DNA from 3 places in the Fictibacillus iocasae genome. Region 2 is predicted to be linked to each of the others. Evidence: riboswitches for the same ligand, from Rfam matches in the RefSeq annotation. Region 2 holds a riboswitch; each other region holds the start of a gene.
The links. Region 2 has a riboswitch for cobalamin ahead of ACFQPF_RS05905 (DUF4430 domain-containing protein). Riboswitches for the same ligand answer to the same signal wherever they lie in the genome.
Positions count from the first base shown of each region.

Region 1: linked by a shared signal. The riboswitch ahead of ACFQPF_RS07185 (acyl-CoA thioesterase) and the one ahead of ACFQPF_RS05905 (DUF4430 domain-containing protein) in region 2 are both predicted to bind cobalamin.
Region 3: linked by a shared signal. The riboswitch ahead of ACFQPF_RS13540 (ribonucleoside-diphosphate reductase subunit alpha) and the one ahead of ACFQPF_RS05905 (DUF4430 domain-containing protein) in region 2 are both predicted to bind cobalamin.

Region 1 covers NZ_JBHTCP010000013.1:101,168-103,434, reverse strand. Annotated here, with positions in the region: cobalamin riboswitch at 152-367, shown strand; gene ACFQPF_RS07185 (acyl-CoA thioesterase) at 846-1,337, shown strand; gene ACFQPF_RS07180 (VOC family protein) at 1,541-1,915, shown strand; gene ACFQPF_RS07175 (response regulator transcription factor) at 1,918-2,267, shown strand, end outside.
Region 2 covers NZ_JBHTCP010000011.1:60,989-63,255, reverse strand. Annotated here, with positions in the region: gene ACFQPF_RS05915 (ferredoxin) at 1-169, shown strand, start outside; gene ACFQPF_RS05910 (ECF transporter S component) at 542-1,063, opposite strand; gene ACFQPF_RS05905 (DUF4430 domain-containing protein) at 1,056-1,466, opposite strand; cobalamin riboswitch at 1,610-1,803, opposite strand; gene ACFQPF_RS05900 (ATP-binding protein) at 1,901-2,267, opposite strand, start outside.
Region 3 covers NZ_JBHTCP010000046.1:6,972-9,238, reverse strand. Annotated here, with positions in the region: gene ACFQPF_RS13545 (3-hydroxybutyrate dehydrogenase) at 1-458, shown strand, start outside; cobalamin riboswitch at 601-784, shown strand; gene ACFQPF_RS13540 (ribonucleoside-diphosphate reductase subunit alpha) at 913-2,267, shown strand, end outside.

The DNA.
Region 1 (2,267 bases), on a different contig from region 2:
GTTTATCATACAAAAGACGGGGCATGTATGCAAGTTTAGTCGGGACCACTAGTCGGGGGTCCGGTACCATGTAATTGAATCACTACCTATACCAGCATTTTCAAGAAAAAGTACCGTACCCCGGCATTCGCATGCTACACTAAAATTGAACAACCATATATCGCTTTATGGTGCTCTTTTTATCTAGTTTATATAAAGAGCTTAATAGGGAAGTCCGGTTCATCCCGGCGCGGTCCCGCCACTGTAAAAGAGAGTGCTCTCTACTAATTTTTCGCCACTGCCACTGTTCACTTTTTGAAAGGAATGGGAAGGCCAGGAGCAGCACGATGATCTTAGCCAGGAAACCTGCCATGAAGACTGACACTAGAAACCTACGGAAGATAGGGAGGTGCCGCGCAACGTTATTCATTCGTAACGCTTATTTGTGCACCCGTTCTGCTTTCATGCGGAACGGGTGCTTTTTTAATGGGGAGTTTGGGCGAGCGGCGATTGGCGCGCAAGCTGTTACGTGTGGCGCGCATATCGAAATAATTGATAGAAATCCGCTCGCAAGGTGAGTGGAATGGCGCGCAACCGCACAACGGCGTGAAAGAGGTCTCATTCGGCGCGCAAGCTGGCCCCAACCGCGCGCAAATTTTAGTTGTGGCGCGCAAACCCAAAAGTTGGCGCGAAAGCCGTTGAGAAGAGGAGGTTGACTAGTTAAAAATACGCCGGCAAATCCGCACGGCGCGAAACATTAACAAACCCGCTCGCATCCTATCTGTTTTGGCGCGGAACGACCCCGAAAATCGCTAAAACGGCGCGCATTTTTAGCATAAATAAACTCATAAAGGAGCACAACCAACATGACACTCTCAAACTACAACGTCCCATCCAGCCAGTCGTACACCATCCAGACGAGGCTCGTCATACCGCCCGATACGAACCATATTGATACGATTTTTGGCGGCCAGGTGCTGTCGTTTATCGACGAAATTGCCGCTATCACAGCGATGCGCCACAGCAACTCCGTCGTCGTTACCGCATCAATCGACTCGGTTAATTTTGTCGGTTCAGCGAAAGTCGGAGACATCCTCATCCTTCAAGCGTTCGTCGCGTCGACCGGACGAACGTCGATGGAAGTGTACGTCGAAGTATTCTCTGAAAATCTATTAAAAAAAGAAAAAAAGCTCACGACGACATCAATTCTCACAATGGTCGCAGTTGACGAAGATGGCAAGCCTTGCCCCGTACCAGGCGTTATTCCAGAAACACTGATGCAGCAACGTTTGCTTGAAACAGCACCCATCCGGCGAGAGCAGCGGAAAATACAACGAGAAAACAATCAGGTTAATTGAAATGTGTTCAGAACCCATTAATTGACAAGCGTATAACACAAGGAAATAATAAAGTCAGACACATAATGACCAGGGTCCGGTACGCACATAGCATGAATGTTGCTGCACCGCACTTTATACGGTGCGCGTACCGGACCCCGACTAAGGACCCTGACTAATCGGACCGCAACTTATCCAGCTACCAATGAGAGGAGCTACCAAGCATGAAAATCCAGATTAAAAGATTTGATCATATCCAGCTTTGCATTCCGGCAGGTGCTGAAAACGAGGCGCGTGCTTTTTACACAGATATTCTCGGGTTTCCGGAAAAAGAGAAGCCAGAGTCGTTAAAAGGAAACGGCGGGGCTTGGTTTCAGGCAGGAGAGATTGAGGTACATGTAGGCGTGGAGAACCGCGACAACTATGACACGAAAAGCCATCCAGCGTTTGAGGTAGAAGACGTTGAGGCAGTCCGCGCCTATTTAGAAGAAAACGGCGTGGAAACGTTCAATGAGAAGCCGATTCCGAATGTCACACGGTTCAGCTTTCGCGATCCGTTTAACAACCGCATTGAATTTCTGTCGAAGAAACGAACATAACAATGTTTAAATTATTGCTGATTGAAGATGATGCGACACTTTTCTCCGAAATACAAGATAGGCTGCAGCAATGGTCCTACGCGGTTCATGGAATTCAGGATTTTGGAAATGTTCTGCAGGAATTCACGACCGTCAAGCCAGACCTTGTGATCATTGATATTCAGCTGCCAAAGTTTGACGGCTTTCACTGGTGCCGGATGATCCGCTCTCATTCTAACGTGCCGATTCTCTTTTTATCCTCTCGTGACCATCCGACTGACATGGTCATGTCGATGCAGCTTGGTGCGGATGACTTTGTACAGAAGCCGTTTCATTTTGACGTGCTCATCGCTAAAATCCAGGCTGTCCTACG
Region 2 (2,267 bases):
TTATGATGATGAAGGTATCGCGTTCGTGACGCTTGATGACAACCAAGGAATCGTGGAGATCCCGGATGTGCTTCTAGATGATATGCAGGACGCGTTTGAAGGATGCCCGACTGATTCTATTAAAGTAGCAGACGAGCCGTTTGATGGGGACGCATTAAAATACGAATAGATGGCACAAAAGCAAGCCTTTAGGACAAAGGCTTGCTTTTATTTTATTAAGGATGATAATCATTGTCAATTAAAAATTTCCATCTGTTTTTGTTTTCATTTCCCGAGTTCGAGTTCTCTCTCACTATGAACAGCAAGAAGCCTCCGCATTAAAAAGCGCGGAGGCTTCTCGTCTCTTTACTCCATAACGGTTTCCCCTTATGTACGGTCTTTAAGCTCCCATCTTTGCAGTCAGAAAGAGCATTCCGATACAAAGAGTCAGAAAGAGCACAGCAGAAATTCTTAACATATAGTCGTTCATAGCAGCCTCCTTTGACATAACCTTAATAGTGTATGCCCTGCTGCCGAAAAAGTTGTTATAAATCTCTTTGACCTAAGCTGCTCCGGACTTTTCCTTAACATGCATCTGCTTATTCATAATGAAGAAAAGAGGTTTGGCGAGTACAGCATAAAATAGCATATTTCCAACAGCATGGTTCGTATCAAAGCTCAAGCCTGCAAGATAATAGGCCCATAGATGATCGAGATATGGAGCGTTGAACAACGTCATCACTATACCGAAATAATAACCGCACAATCCCGCGTACACAGTTAGTGCCCAGTGCGGGAGTTGTGTCCTTCTTTTTCCGATTAAGCCGCTGAATACCGCGATGCTTCCCCACGCTGCGATCTGGCCGATTGTCCAGATCCCGCTGCCTAAATAAAGATTGCTTGTGATGGTGCTGATTGCAGCAAGAACCAGTCCATAAGTTGGGCCCAAAACAAAAGATGCGATGATCAGTATGGCTGTATTCGGCTGGACATTAGGGATGAACTGGAACGATACCCTGCCTACCGTCAGCAATGCCGATAGAACGGCAAGCAAGGTCAGCATCTTTAATCGATTGCTATTCATATTTACGGAAATCGAAGCCTACTTTGTCGCCTTTCTTCAATTTGATTTCTTTTGCCCCTTTCATCGCTTCCTCACCGTTAACAGAGAAAAACCATGATGTTTTGTCTTTTTCATTGCCTTCTGTTCCGTTGATTGAACTGATGAATGAGTCTTCATACATGGTTTTCACTTCAAACTCTCTTTTCATTACGTCCATGACCGTTTCGCCTTCTTTGATCGAAACGTCTTTTTTCTCAATTTCTTCTTTTCCATTATCTTTTGTTAATACAATGGTTACTTGCTCTTGCTTATTATCCTGGCTTGCCGTTACGTTCTTCTTTTCAGCTGTCTCGGTTTTTTCCGCCTGCCCACATCCAGAAACCATCAGTATAGCTGCGAAAAGTAAAGGTAATAAATTTTTCATGCTCATCACTTTCTCCTTTGTTTTATGTAATAAAGAGCAAATAAAAAACCCATGCGGACAAACGCATGGGGAAAACACATGATGACAGAGAGTGCAAGTAAATACACTCGATCGGCCAACACCTCCCTATCCTCGTAGGTCATGCTGCAGTCTCGTAACAGGCAGGTCTCCTGGCTCATGGTCATTGTTTCTTAAACACCTTCCCATTCATTTGAACAGTGGCATCCTTTTTAAGAATCTCCCATTTACAGTGGCGGGACCGCAACGGCTTTTACCGTTTTCCCTTTTAAGCTAACCTGACTCTTGATCAGGCTGCACCTGTTAATTCGTATGCAATTCACATTCTTCATTATAGCCGAAGCTTCCGCTGCAGCAAAGAGTTAATTTTCCAATTGTTTCTTATGAAACAATAAAAAACGCCGTATTATGCGGTATTATTCCACATTTCGGGGCAGAACAAAGGAAAATGTCGTTCCTTCACTGATTTTGCTGTGGACTGTAATGATTCCATCATGAGCTTCAATAATATTTTTAGCTATTGCAAGGCCAAGTCCCGTTCCTCCCGATTTTCCCCTAGTCCTCGCTTTGTCGCCTTTATAAAAGCGTTCAAAAACAAACGGAAGATCTTCATCCGAAATGCCGCTCCCCGTATCCATAACATCCATTTTGACAGCGGAATCTGTTATATCTGCTTTTAACATGACACTTCCGCCTTCTGTTGTATGCCTGATCGCATTGTCGATTAAATTAGTTAGCACTTGCTCTAGTCTGTCAGCATCTGCATAAAGTTCATTCTGTACA
Region 3 (2,267 bases), on a different contig from region 2:
TGCTCGTCAAAATCATGCTTACTGCACCATTCATCGCGACGAAGCGAGTGTTTCCGCAAATGAAAAAACAGGGAAGCGGGCGCATCATCAACATGGCATCGATCAACGGCCTCGTCGGATTTGCTGGTAAAGCGGCCTATAACAGTTCCAAGCATGGTGTGATCGGCTTGACAAAAGTGTCTGCTCTTGAAGGTGCAGAGCACGGCATCACCGTGAATGCCATCTGTCCTGGTTATGTGGACACACCGCTTGTCCGCGGCCAGCTGGAGGATCTTGCGAAAACAAGAAACGTTCCGCTTGAGAGTGTGCTGGAAGAAGTGATCTATCCGCTTGTTCCGCAAAAAAGATTGCTCGATGTGAAAGAAATCGCAGACTATGCGATCTACCTGGCAAGTGACAAAGCTAAAGGCATCACAGGGCAAGCAGTCGTCATCGACGGCGGCTATACGGCTCAATAATAAAAAAAATTCCTCCGTCAGCTGAGCTGGCGGCGGAATTTTTTTAGCGAAAAAGACTACTTATCGAATCTAGTTTCACGGCTGGTCTTTCTATTTCACCTCTTGACAACATCAACATTTAGTGTGAAAGTAGAATATGTAAACTACATATTGAACATAAGGTGCCAAATTCTAGGCTTAATAGGGAATCCAGTGAAAAGCTGGAGCTGTCCCCGCAACTGTAATTGTGGACGAAACGGAAATGCCACTGTGCTCATTGATAGCATGGGAAGGTCCGGAGTAGGGTGAAGCAAAGCCAGTAGACCTGCCTTTTGTTCGTATGCTTTAGTTCCCGGGGATTGGGACGAGAAAGCCTTACTTGCCAAGCATGTGGTATGCTGCAAATTCGGCTGCTCTCTGCCTTATCCTTAGGATAGGGCTTTTTCTATGCCCGTAAATCGCAGGAGGGATTAGATTGGCAACAGCAGCAAACACGAAGCTCGGGGATTGGCTGGAACAACTGCAGCAAAGATTTCCACAGTTAAAAAGTGAAGACTATTTAAACAAAGTGATGCAGTTATGGGAAAAAAGCACAGATGAACACGAAACATGGCAAGAATGCATTCGAAGAGCTCTTGATTACATGACGCCTCAAGAGCCGGACTGGACGTTTGTGGCAGCGGGACTGTATCTTGAAACACTGTATGAACAGGCAGGAAAGAACAGGAAACGAAAAGATGGCGAGCGTTATCCCTCTTTTTATAATCTTTTACTAGACCTGACGAACAAAGGAATCTATGATTCTCAGCTGCTAGAAAGCTATACGCAAAAAGAAATAGAAGACCTGCAGTGCGGCATCGACCAGTCAAAAGACGAGCTGTTTACCTACATAGGGATTGTCACACTTGCGGACCGCTATCTAGCAAAAGATCATGATGGTAACGTGATGGAGCTGCCGCAAGAACGCTTCATGATTATCGCGATGGCATTGATGGTCAAAGAAGAGCGTGAAAATCGCATTAACCTCGTAAAAGAAGCGTATTGGGCACTTTCCAACCTGTATATGACAGTGGCGACCCCTACCCTTACGAACGCAGGAAAAAATTCCGGACAGCTGAGCTCTTGCTTTATTGATACGATGGACGATAGTTTACGAGGTATTTTCGACTGCAACACAGATGCTGCTACTGTGTCAAAAAATGGCGGGGGCTTAGGGGTCTATCTTGGAAAAATCCGATCCCGCGGTTCAGATATCCGCAGATATAAAGGCAACTCTTCAGGGTGTCTTCCTTGGATGAAACAGCTTAACAATACGGCGGTTTCTGTCGACCAGCTCGGACAGCGACAGGGTGCCATCGCCGTATATCAGGATATTTGGAATAAAGATATTTTGGAATTTTTAGATGCCAAGCTGAATAATGGCGATGAGCGCAAAAGGACGCATGACCTGTTTACAGGAGTATGCATTCCTGATCTGTTCATGGAAAAGGTAGAAAGAAGAGAAATGTGGCACTTGTTTGATCCTCATGAGGTGAAGCAGGTGATGGGCTTTGCATTAGAAGATAGTTATGATGAGGAAAAAGGCAATGGCACGTTCAGACACCGATATGCGGCATGTGTGAGACAGGAGGAGCTTTCAAGAACGGTGATTCCGGCCATTGAAATGATGAAGCGGATCATGAAATCACAGCTTGAAACAGGAGCTCCGTTCATGTTTTACCGTGATACGGTGAACAGGCTGAACCCGAACAAGCATGCGGGAATGATCTATTGCAGCAATCTTTGCACCGAAATTACGCAGAACCAGTCGGCAACAAAAGTGATATCGGA